Regions from separate parts of the Glutamicibacter sp. FR1 genome, predicted to be linked through region 3. Evidence: riboswitches for the same ligand, from Rfam matches in the RefSeq annotation. Region 3 holds a riboswitch; each other region holds the start of a gene.
What was found. A riboswitch is a leader RNA that binds a small molecule or an ion and turns the genes downstream of it on or off. The one in region 3 is predicted to bind S-adenosylmethionine.
Positions count from the first base shown of each region.

Region 1: another riboswitch for S-adenosylmethionine. It lies ahead of ACLQ8T_RS04240 (bifunctional o-acetylhomoserine/o-acetylserine sulfhydrylase); the one in region 3 lies ahead of ACLQ8T_RS01325 (ABC transporter ATP-binding protein).
Region 2: another riboswitch for S-adenosylmethionine. It lies ahead of ACLQ8T_RS02750 (hypothetical protein); the one in region 3 lies ahead of ACLQ8T_RS01325 (ABC transporter ATP-binding protein).

Region 1 covers NZ_CP178602.1:890,031-893,990, forward strand. The annotation lists gene tpx (thiol peroxidase) at 1-124, shown strand, start outside; gene ACLQ8T_RS04225 (phosphotransferase family protein) at 235-1,080, opposite strand; gene ACLQ8T_RS04230 (CPBP family intramembrane glutamic endopeptidase) at 1,177-1,959, shown strand; gene ACLQ8T_RS04235 (VOC family protein) at 2,057-2,701, opposite strand; SAM riboswitch class IV at 2,874-2,993, shown strand; gene ACLQ8T_RS04240 (bifunctional o-acetylhomoserine/o-acetylserine sulfhydrylase) at 3,086-3,960, shown strand, end outside.
Region 2 covers NZ_CP178602.1:563,199-567,158, reverse strand. The annotation lists gene ACLQ8T_RS02760 (cupin domain-containing protein) at 1-557, opposite strand, end outside; gene ACLQ8T_RS02755 (DinB family protein) at 689-1,276, shown strand; SAM riboswitch class IV at 1,344-1,457, shown strand; gene ACLQ8T_RS02750 (hypothetical protein) at 1,473-1,739, shown strand; gene ACLQ8T_RS02745 (VIT1/CCC1 transporter family protein) at 1,794-2,897, shown strand; gene ACLQ8T_RS02740 (LOG family protein) at 2,963-3,960, opposite strand, start outside.
Region 3 covers NZ_CP178602.1:256,224-260,183, reverse strand. The annotation lists gene ACLQ8T_RS01335 (LLM class flavin-dependent oxidoreductase) at 1-62, opposite strand, end outside; gene ACLQ8T_RS01330 (acyl-CoA dehydrogenase family protein) at 121-1,452, opposite strand; SAM riboswitch class I at 1,468-1,559, opposite strand; SAM riboswitch class I at 1,827-1,929, shown strand; gene ACLQ8T_RS01325 (ABC transporter ATP-binding protein) at 1,935-2,750, shown strand; gene ACLQ8T_RS01320 (aliphatic sulfonate ABC transporter substrate-binding protein) at 2,835-3,857, shown strand; gene ACLQ8T_RS01315 (ABC transporter permease) at 3,864-3,960, shown strand, end outside.

The DNA of each region.
Region 1 (3,960 bases), 630 kb from region 3:
GGCTGGCCTGCTGGCCCGTTCGGTTGTTGTGCTGGATGAGGACGGGAAGGTTGTTTACAACCAGATCGTCCCGGAGATCACCACCGAGCCTGACTACGATGCAGCTATCGCAGCCCTGAGCTAAGCAAGCAATGCACCCGATACGGTGCATGAGAGCCCGCCTGACAACATTCAGGCGGGCTTTCTTTACGCTCCAGATGGCTTGCTCATCGGCGGGTCAGGCCAAATTGCTTCCTATCCATTGATTGATTGCGCTGCAGTGAGGATGCGCGGACCAATCTTGCGCATGAGCTTGCCCATCTTCGGGTTGTCCGAGCGCGAGAGCGTATCCGATAACCGTTCAAGGCTCATGAGACCCAACCAGATTTTGGCCCGGTGCGCTTCCTCAGAGTTGGGAGCAATCAAATCCACCATTTCCAAACCATGCCACAGGCTCAGGTACGCGGTGTTCAAGGCAGGGTCCCACGCTGCTGCGAGGTCCCAATCCAAGATGCCAATCAGCTTCTCGTCAATCCAGTGCATGTTGTGGCCAGCCAAATCACCATGCACCAGTCCCGCTGGAACCTGCGCCAGAATATCGAGCTGATCCCAAAGTGCGGTTGCAGGAGCTCGAAGTTCCTCGGGCAGCGCATCGAAGCATTGCTGCTGCCGAGCTTGGGTCCATTCGCCACGGAACGAAAACGGTTTGGCCAGATGAGCGCCGATCTGTTCCAGCGGTACCTCGGCCAATTCCTTCACCAGCTGGCCCAGCACCTTTGGATCCCCGTAATGAGGCTCATGCGCGCTTCCGGGGATGAAGGACATGGCAACTGAGCTGAGCCCGTCGACATGCAGGATCTCGGAGACCGCCACCGGGATCTGATAGTTGAGCTGGCTTTCCAACAACGACAGCAGCTCGACGGTTCGCGGCATCTGTTCGGTCGCCGCTGGCGTGCGCGCCATGCGAATCACCGCCTGCGGATTGCCAATGACCACCTTGTGGAATTGTCCGCCTTCATTCACGGCCGCATCTTCCCACGAAAGATCGGGGCAGAGCTGGCGGGCGATTTGCAGTTCTCCACTGGTGGCAGGACGACTCATTCGTACCCTTCTCGTTCAGCTCGCTGGTGGTCTCACCTTCAGGCTATCGCAGGTTTGCCACGTGGCTACTCAGTACGCGCACAGCCAGATCGGCCTATGATCGAGAACGTGAACGCTGAACAAATTGAGCCGACGGCAACCCGCAGAACCCTCAGGTTCGAGATCATTTTGGTTCTCGCCCTGTCCTTGGGGCAGAGCGCGGTCTACTCGCTGCTGAGCTTTGCGGATAAAGTCACCAGGGCACCGTTGCGTGATCAGACGACATCGCTGAACAACCCGCTGAGCACACGCGAGTTCTTTGATTTCACCTACCAGCTTCTGGACATTGTCTTCGCGCTGGTGCCCGTGGTGCTGGCACTCTATCTGATGAAGCGCACGACCGGCCGAACCATCCGTGACATCGGCTTCGACATGCGACGTCCGGGCAAGGACACGATGCTCGGGGCGGGGCTGTTCCTGGCCATGGGCATCGGGACGCTGGGCGTCTATGCTGCCGGACGGGCACTGGGCGTCACCACAGCACTGTCAGCAGCCAATCTCGGTGATTATTGGTGGAGCGTCCCCGTGCTGCTGCTGTCGGCTGTACGCCATGCAGTGCTCGAAGAAGTGCTGATGCTCGGCTTCCTGTTCACCTATGCCAAGAAGCTGAAGCTGGGACTGTGGAGCACCATTATCGGTTCTGCAGTGCTCCGCGGCAGTTACCACCTCTACCAGGGCGTGGGGCCGATGATCGGCAATATGCTCATGGGCATCGTCTTCGGCTGGGTGTACCAGAAGTACGGCCGGGTGATGCCGCTGGTCATCGCCCACTTCCTGCTCGATGCTATCGGCTTCGTCGGCTACGCGCTGATTGGGCCTGCCATCGGAATCGGCCAGTAGTGCCCGAAGGCCTGCGCCAGCGACTGAAACGCCATTAACGAAAAAGGTAGGTGGGGACGCCATTGTCCCCGCCTACCTGCGTTCGTTTCCGAGTTTCCTACAGCACCACGGTGCCGGACTCGGTTTCAAAGGTTACCGACATGATGCCCGGAGTGCCATTCGGAGCTTCATATTGCATGGTGACAGCTCCCAAATTGACGTTCTGCGGCTGGCCGAGCCAATCCAGCACCCGTTCGCGCGAACCGGCGATGGCTATCTCGCTGATGGCACCAACCGGTTCAAGCGACTTGGACGGATGCAGATCCTCAGTACCGTCATCCCATGAGATTAGGTATGGGCACTGCGGGTCGGCGATCAGGCCCTTGATGCCAATTTGCTGCCAGGTCAGTTCGCGGCCATCAGGGAACTTGCGGTTGCCAGGCACTGACTTGCGGCCCAGGCGGTCTTCGGCGCTGGATAGATCCTCCACCGAGACGCACCAGCCCATCCAGCCACCGCCGAGGTCCGAGCGGGCGCGAACGGCCTGGCCGAAGGGAGCCTTGTCGCTGGCCGGGTGGTTCAGGACTTCAACCACTTCCAGGTACTGGCCATGCTTGAGCGGGAAGATGACATTGCGTGTTCCGAATCGTGGATGCACGCCGCCCTTGACGAATTCCAGTCCCAGGGACTCGGAGATTCTTTCAGCGGTTGGCAGCAGCCCGTCCGGGCCGCAAGCATAACTTACGTGATCTAGCCTCATCATGTGCCCATCATGGCAACATGTGATGCGAGTCTCTACTTAGGCTCCCCTAAGTGCGCTGATGTTATCGAATACTCTGCGGAAAATCTGCGGAATTCGCGAAATATGACCGATTGAGTCCAATGCCGGTCCACTGCGTTGCAAAGATCTTCGGTTTTCGGGCAAACTGATAGCAGGTCATGAGTCCCAGTAACAAGCCCCGGCTTACTGGGCGGCAACCCTCCAACCGCGGTGGGGTGCCCCGGGTGAAGACCTGGCCCTTGAACGCACAAGGCATCAAGGACAAGCGCGGGTTACCCCCTGGAAGTCGTTTCGATACGGTGCTTCCTGTCGGTGTCTTTTCAGCGGCGTACCCCCATAGTCATGAAACGCTATTTGGAGGAAACCATGAGCAACAACTGGTCATTTGAAACCCGTCAGATCCATTCCGGCCAGACCCCGGATCCGACGACCGGAGCGCGAGCTCTCCCGATTTTCCAAACCACTTCCTTTGTCTTCCCGAGCGCAGAGAGTGCCGCTGCCCGTTTCGCGTTGCAGGAACTGGAACCGATCTACACCCGTATCGGCAACCCGACCACCGACGCCGTGGAAACCCGCATCGCTGATCTGGAAGGCGGCGTTGGCGCGCTGCTGCTGTCCTCGGGACAGGCCGCCACCACCTTCGCCATCCTGAACCTGGCCGAAGCCGGCGACCATCTGGTAGCCAGCCCGAGCCTGTACGGCGGAACCCAGAACCTGCTCAAGCACACGCTCAAGCGCTTGGGCATCGAAGTCAGCTTCGTCTCCGACCCGGACAACCTGGACGAATGGCGTGCCGCGGTGCGCCCGAACACCAAGGCCTTCTTCGGCGAAAGCATCTCCAATCCTCGGCAGGACGTGCTGGATATCGAGGGCATCTCGGAGATCGCCCACGAAGCCGGCGTGCCGCTGCTGGTGGACAACACCCTGGCCACGCCATACCTGATCCGCCCCATCGAGTGGGGCGCCGATATCGTGATCCATTCGGCCACCAAGTTCCTTGGCGGCCACGGCAACGCCATCGCCGGGGTCATCGTGGACTCGGGCAACTTCGACTTCGCCAAGGACGCCGAACGCTTCCCGGTATTTAACACCCCGGACGAGTCCTACAACGGCTTGGTCTTCGCCCGCGACCTGGGCGTCAACGGCATCCTCGGCGCGAATCTGGCCTACATCCTCAAGGCACGCGTGCAGCTGCTGCGCGATCTGGGTTCATCAGTGGCGCCGTTCAACGCGTTCTTGAT
Region 2 (3,960 bases), 310 kb from region 3:
ATCAGCGTCCAGGTCACCACGGCCGGCTCATCGGAAGGGTTCTGCCAGCTATGCGGCTCGCGGCCCGGGAAGGTTACGGTATCGCCCGCCTCAAGCTCCAATCGCTGGTCGGGCAGGATCAGGATGAATTCTCCGGCGATCACGTGCAGCACTTCCAGCTCGCAATCCATCGAATACAGTTCCGCTTCGCCAGTGCCCCTCGGCGCAATCTCGGCGCGGATCATCTGCAGCCGCTTTTCGCTGCGCGGGGTCACCAGCTGCTCGGTGATCCCGTCGCCGCCCAGTGAAACCCGCGGCGCCTGGTCCAGGCGCACCAGTTTCGTTTCCGGGACTTCGAAAAGCGTGCCGACCTCGATGCCCAGCACCTCGCACAGGCGCAGCAGCGTCGCCACCGAGGGGCTGGTCAGGTCGCGTTCCACACGCGAGAGAAAGCCCTTGGTCAGCCCGGAGAGCTCTGCGACCTGGTCAATGGTCATGCGCTGGGTCTGCCGCACCCCGCGCAGCCGCGCACCGATGTTGATCGCAGCACCGGTTGGTTCAACTGGCAAGGTTTTCATCGTTTGGCTCCATCAACGTCGTGTCCGGCAGCGGCATCCGCGGCGACTTCACCGCCTGCGGGGCAAGTTTACCAATGGTAAACACGCGGTGTCCCCTACCGCGGGCCGGCCGCGATCATTAGACTCTGTCCATGGACAGCACCAAGGACAAGCTCTGCGGGTACCTGAATGAGGCGCGCGAGAATGCGATCTTCAAGGCCGAGGGCCTGGCCGAGCAGCTGGCACGCACCCCGCTCACCCCTACCGGCACCCACATCCTGGGCGTGCTGCACCATCTGGCGATCAACGAATACGAGTATTTCGGCACCTGCCTGCGGCGCGAGGCCAACGACGCCTATGTCCGCGAGTTCATCTCCCCGCATGATCCCGACGCTGATTTCCTTCCGCCCGCCCAGATGGACGGGCTGCAGCTGATAGACCTGTACCGCAAGGCCATCGCCTTCGCGGACGAGGGCATCGCCGCCTTGTACCTGGATTCTGCAGTGCACGTCCCGTGGTGGGGGCCGGCGGGGCATACCACCTTGGACCATCTGCTCATCCATGCGCTGGCCGAGACCTCCCGGCATGCAGGGCAGCTGGATATCATCCGCGAACAGCTCGACGGCCGCGCCGGCTGGACCGCGACGCTGGATTTGCTGACCGGCTACACCGCGGCGCAGTGGGCTGAACACCGCCAGAAGCTGCAGCAGCTGGCCGATTCCCTGGCCCCGGAGAACTGACCGGAAGTCATATTACGCAGTACGGCTTCATCTGGCGCCGCATGCGGCGGTACGCTCAGAATTGTTGCTTCACGAGACGCGGCGCCAAGCTCCGACTGGCCGCGCACCAACCCCAAGTTCATGGGTGGTTCGGATGAGGAAGCGGTCCGCGCATCAATTGGTGCACGGGCAAGAGCTCGCCAGAGAGTTAATATCCGTGGCCATCCCAATCCTTCCCATCATCGACCGCCAGACCGGCCAGGTGCAGTTCACCGCTGAGGGCCGCTGGTGCACCCGCTACGTTGCGGACCCGCTCAGGCTCGAACGCCTCATCACCCGCTGCTCCCGCCGTCCGGCCTTCGACCCGGACACCTCCGAATTGCTGCTGGTGGTGCCGGAAGCAGGGAATCCGGCAGGCAGGCGCCATGCATTTAGCCTTGCCAAATTCCCAAGTCCAGGGGCGCTGGCTAAAGTGGAAAGCTGAGCCGATCCACGGGTTTCCATGGGAAACTCCACGTTCAAGGAGAGCCTTTTCGAGATGCCACAGCACCCAAGCGCCGAACCGACCAAAGCGCAGATCCAGCGATGGCGCAAGTATCTCGCCGATGAAGTCGCCGAGGGCGCCATCTACCGGGCCCTGGCGGAAAAGAAGACCGGGCAGGAACGGCAAATCCTGCTGGGCCTGGCCGAAGCCGAAGCACGCCACGAATCCCACTGGCGCACGCTGCTCGGCGAGCATGCCAAGGAAGTCCGACCGTCGCTGCGCCGCACCATGCTGCGCTTCCTCGCCCTGCACTTCGGGTCGGTGTTCGTGCTGGCCATGGCCCAGCGCTCCGAGAGCAGCTCCCCCTACCGCAATGACAAGGACGCCACCGCGCAGATGGCTGCCGACGAGCAGGTCCACGAGGAAGTCGTCCGGGCCCTGGCCACAGCAGGACGCGCACGGCTGTCGGGCAACTTCCGCGCCGCGGTCTTCGGCGCCAACGACGGGCTGGTATCCAACCTGGCATTGATCATGGGCATCGGCGCCACCGGCGTTTCTTCGACCTTCGTGCTGTTCTCCGGCATTGCCGGCTTGCTGGCCGGAGCGCTGTCCATGGCGGCCGGCGAATACGTTTCGGTGCGTTCCCAACGCGAGCTGCTGACCGCCTCGCGGCCCACCCAGGTCACGCTGACCGCGGCCCCGAACCTGGATCTGGACGCCAACGAGCTGGTGCTGATCTACAAGGCCCGCGGCATGAGCGACGAGGACGCCGAGCACCGGGCCGCCGAACGCATGGGCCTGTTCACCTGCGACTGCAACCCTGATTTCTCGCTGAACCCGGAAGGCCGCGGCGACGAGCTCGAGAAGGAGCACCAGGAGCTGGGCTCGGCCACCGGGGCGGCCGCCACCTCATTCCTGCTCTTCGCTTCCGGCGCGGTGGTGCCGATCCTGCCTTACATGTTGGGCCTCTCCGGCCTGGCCGCGATCATCGTGTCGGTGGTGCTGGTGGGCATCGCCCTGATGATCACCGGCGGCATCGTGGGCCTGCTCTCCGGAGCCTCCCCGTTCAAGCGCGGCTTGCGCCAGCTGGCCATCGGCTGGGGCGCTGCGGCCGTCACCTACTGCCTGGGCCTGATCTTCGACGTCAGCGTCAGCTAATACTCCGCTTGGCATCGAAAATGCCGGGACAGCTTCGGCTGTCCCGGCATTTTCGATGCCCCGGACTAGTTGTCCTTTGCCGGCCGGGTGCGCCGCCGCAGGGTTTCCATGGACTGGATGAACGCCAGTGCTTCCTCGACGGTGTCCACCAGGGCGATCTTCTGCTCCATCACGCGTTCCTTGGCCAGGGCCTGGAGCAGCGGCCACGCCGGAAGGTCATTTCTCCAGTAGTCGCGGCCGACCAGCACCATTGGCACCACGCGGGCACCGGTGGCGTAGTAGTTCTCGCAGGCATCCTGGAAGATTTCCTGGACCGTGCCGGCAGCCCCGGGCAGCACGACCAGCCCGCCGTTGGACTGCTCCAGCAGGATCGCCTCGCGAATGGAATTGGTGAAGAACTTGGCGATCTGGGTGGCAAACAGATTCGGCGGCTCATGGCCGTAGAACCAGGTCGGCACGCCCAGCGACTGCCGCTGGCTGGGGAAACGCTCCTTCACCATCAGGGCGGTTCTCGCCCAGCCGGTGCGATGGTGGATCGCATCTGGCGCTTCGGCGAGCATCTGCAAGGCCGTCGCAATGTCATCTGCCCCATAGTCGGACAGCCACGCACCGGCATTGGCCGCTTCCATGGCTCCTGGCCCTCCCCCGGTGGCCACCGCGTAGCCAGCACGGGTAATCATGCGCCCGAGCTCCAAGGCCTGCGCGTACTGCGTGGTGCCCCGGTTCATCGCATGCCCGCCCATCACCCCGATGATCGGAGTGTCCTTGAACGTTCCCTCATATACCGCCGAGACCAGCGCCTGGCCAATGTGGTGATCGTGCAGGGTCCTGGCCAGCGCACTGTGATCGCTGTCGGCATTCGCCGCCGCATGCTGCTGGGAGTACGCGTATATTTTGGCATCGGGTACCTGCTGGTAGGTCTGCGTCCAGATCCCCGAGTACAGCTCTTCTGCCGTGTACAAGCCGCGGGCGCCGGTCTCGAACGGCAGCTGCGCCCCCGAGCTCATGTATAGCCCGCCCGTCGCCTGCACGATCTGCTGGCCTTGGGCGGAAAACTGGCAAT
Region 3 (3,960 bases):
TGGTGCACCACGCAGTTCATGTCGAATGCGTTGAATAGGATCTCGCGCCTGTTCTCGCTCATGCCTTTGCCCCCATTAGGTCGATATTCATGGAAAGTTCCTGGTTTGCGACGCGGGCTCTCAGGCCCGCTGGGTCGAATCTTCGCCGGTGACGGACAGCCGCTGCGGCTGGACGCCGTTGATCTCGTAGTCCCCGACGATGCGCGCCTTGTAGATCGCCGGGTTGTGCGTGGCGATGGTGCGCGCATTGCGCCAGTGCCGGTCAAGGTTGCAGCCGCTCCTGGTGGACGAGGCCCCCAGCCCGTCGAAGAGCTTGCTCGTTACGCCGATGGCCAGCGGCTGCACCACGGTTTGCGCACGGTTGGCTGCCAGCTCGCAGACCGCGTAGCGTTCCTCGTCGTTCAGTCCCGGATCGCCCAGGGCCGCCTCGACTTCAAGCACCGCGCCGATCACCACCGAGTCGGCGGCGGAGGATTCCGCGGACACCTCCCCCACCAGCTGCAGGACCTGGGGTTCCTGGTATACCGGCACCCCGGTTCCGGTGGTGAAGATGCGGGTGCGTGCCTGCACCGCGCTGCGCAGGTCGTTCAGCGCGGCGCGGGCGATGCCTGCCTGCACGGACATGAGCACCAGCTGGAAGATCGCCGCTTCGGAGTCATTGCGCTGCTGCGGCATGAAGCAGTCCACCGGGACCTGATGGAATTCGGTGGTACCGGTTCCGGTCAGTCCCTGGCCGAATCCGTCCCAGTCATCGAGGATCTTGACGCCGCTGCGCTGGGTGGACACCACCGCGATCTGGCGTCCGGCAAGCTCAGGGTGGGCCACCGCAACAGTGGTCCAGTCGGCAAAGATGGTGCCGGTGCAGTAGTACTTCTCGCCGTCGACTACCCAGCGCCCGTCCACGAAGCTGGCCTTCGTATTCAAGGTGCCCAGGGCGTTGCCGCCGCGCTCGGTGTAGGCGTTGCCGACAATCTGCCCGGCCGCGATGCGGGCCACCCACTTCTTGCGCAGCGCCTCGTCTTCCAGTGCCAGCACATTCTCGACAAAAGCGATATGCGCGCGCCACAGCTGGCCTACATGGGAGTCGGCCTCGGAGAGCTCGATGAGCAGGCGGAAGACATCCACCAGCCGCGCACCGTAGCCGCCGTCGGCCACGGGAAGGCGCAGCGCGCCGAAGCGCTCGCGGTTCAGTAGGCCTACCTGCTCGAAGGGAAGCACGCGGTTCAGGTCGCGGTCCTTGGCGGTCGCGGCGATCTGGGCGAAGACCGGGCGGAAGATTTCGGCCAGCCGGTCGTACTGCTCATCCGCGCCGGGACCGGGAGTGATCTTCAGCAGCTGCCGCGTGGGCAGCTGCTCCTCGAACTCGTCCAGTTCCAGAGCGCTGGCTTGCGAAGGATCGCTGAGCTGGTTGAAGTCCAGCCCTGGGGCATTCGGTGATTCGCCAATAGGCATCAGGGTTCTCAATTCTTTCCATCGGTCCTGGCAGTAGCACCGTCCCGCTCTTCGGGTGGTTGCTGCGGCGTCGTGGAGCCAGATCTCTCAGCCGCTCTGGATGGGTCGTGATTCATTTGTAACGGTAATAATCCGGCGCTTCCAAGCCGCGAAGTCATATTTCGCCTCAGATTTGGAAGGGCCTATGCTCAAATCCCACAGCCTAATCCCCGTCCCATCGAAGATGAGTTGCAAGGATAGGCCTGCTGTCGATCAAACCGGCCCTAGGTAAAATAAATAACGAAATTTCTGGGCAATGTGACGCACGTATCGAAGATTTTTTCATGTTACGCAAGATTTGCGTCCAAATCGTTCAACTCGCTGTAATAGAGGGGTAACCATCCCGAGCGGCCGAGAGATCTGGCTCTTTGACGCCGCAGCAACCACCTTCGGAGCTCCACCTCCGCAGGCCGGTGCTACCGCCAGGACCGATGGAGATTGATATGGCTCTTACCATTGCAGCGCCCGAGGCAACTTCAACCACCTCAACCGCACTGGACGTCCAATTCAGCAACGTGTCGCGGACCTTCACCACAAAGAAGGAAAGCCGTACCGTGCTGGCCGACATCAACTTGCACATTCCAGCCGGCCAAGTCGTCGCGATCCTGGGCGCCAGCGGCTGCGGAAAATCCACGCTGCTGCGTTCGGTCTCCGGGTTGGACCACCCCTCCACCGGTGACATCCGCACAGGCACCCACGAGGTCAACGGCATCAACGAGCTATGTGCCGTTGCTTTCCAGGAACCACGGCTGCTTCCGTGGCGATCGGTGCGCGAGAACATTGCGCTGGGTCTGGCTCCAGGAACCGAAAAGGCCTCTGGCGACGCGCTGATTGATGAGCTGATCGAGCTGACCGGGCTGAGCCATGCAGCCAGCCTGCGCCCGCGGGAGATTTCCGGCGGCATGGCCCAGCGTGTTTCGCTGGCTCGCGCGCTGGCCCGCCGCCCGGGCGTATTGCTTCTCGATGAGCCCTTCGGCGCACTCGATGCCCTGACCCGCCTGAAGATGCAGGATTTGCTGCTCTCAATTCACGCATCATTCCCCACCACGGTACTCATGGTGACCCATGACGTGGACGAGGCTTTGACCTTGGCTGACCGCGTTATCGTCTTGGGACGCAGCACCGGGAACGGCGCGGCTGGTGTCATCGAAGACCTAGCGATCTCCGCCGGGCAACCACGCCGGCACACGGACGAGAAGTTCGTTGCCGATCGCCTGCACCTGCTGCGCCTGCTCGGCGTCGATCCAACCAACCATTAGTCCAGGGAACGCATTGGATCCACGGCGATCCTTACTCTTTGCCCTATCATCCATCCGCTTGCACGCATAATTCTAGGATTCTCCATGCTCTTGAACCGCTTCTCCCGCCGCACCGCTCTGTCCGCCGCCGCTTTGCTCATGGGCGCAGTTGCCCTGACCGGCTGCGCTGGCGAAAACGCTACTGCCGACTCCGGTGATCAGACCTTGTCCATCGACTTTGCCACGTACAACCCGCTGAGCCTGGTGCTCAAGGAAAAGGGGTGGCTGGATGCGGCCGCCAAGGAACAGGGCGTTGACGTCGAGTGGATCCAGTCCGCAGGTTCCAACAAGGCCAATGAGGCGCTTCGCGCCGGTGCGATTGACGTCGGTTCCACCGCCGGTTCAGCAGCGTTGCTGAACCGTTCCAACGGTGCACCAATCAAGACCGTCGCCCTGTACTCCCAGCCGGAATGGGCAGCCCTGGTAGTGGACAAGGATTCAAAGATCGAATCCGTTGAAGACCTGGCAGGGAAGACCGTGGCGGCCACCAAGGGCACCGATCCATACTTCTTCCTGCTCCAGGCTCTGGACACCGCGGGACTGAGCGAAGATGACATCAAGCTGCAGAACCTGCAGCATGCCGATGGCCGCACCGCACTGGTCAACGGTTCGGTCGATGCCTGGAGCGGACTGGATCCAATCATGGCAGCCGCCGAAGAAGACGGCGCGCAGCTGGTTTACCGGAATCTGGACTTCAACACCTACGGTGCGCTGAACGCTCGCGAAGACTTCATCGAGCAGAGCCCCGAACTGGCCCAGCTCGTGGTCGACGCCTATGAGAAGGCTCGCGATTGGGCGGCCGAAAACCCTGGGGAAACCGCTGAGATCCTTGCCGACGTTGCAGGGCTCGAACCAGAAGTTGCCAAGACCGTGATCGAGGAACGCTCCAATCTGGACGTTCCAGCGGTTCCCGACGCCAAATTCACCGGAGTGCTGAGCAACATTGGCCCCACCCTGGTCGCCAGCGGCGATGTTTCCAAGCAGGAATCCGTAGATGAAGCACTAGCAACCCTCGTTGACGACCAGTTTGCCCTCAAGGCAGATGCAACGAAGATCTCCGGAGAGTAAACAGCGATGAGCACCGCAAACGCGGCTGATACCCGCGAAAATCCGACACCTGCCAAGCACAAGGCAGACATCGCCGCAACGATCCTGCGCGCACCTAAATGGT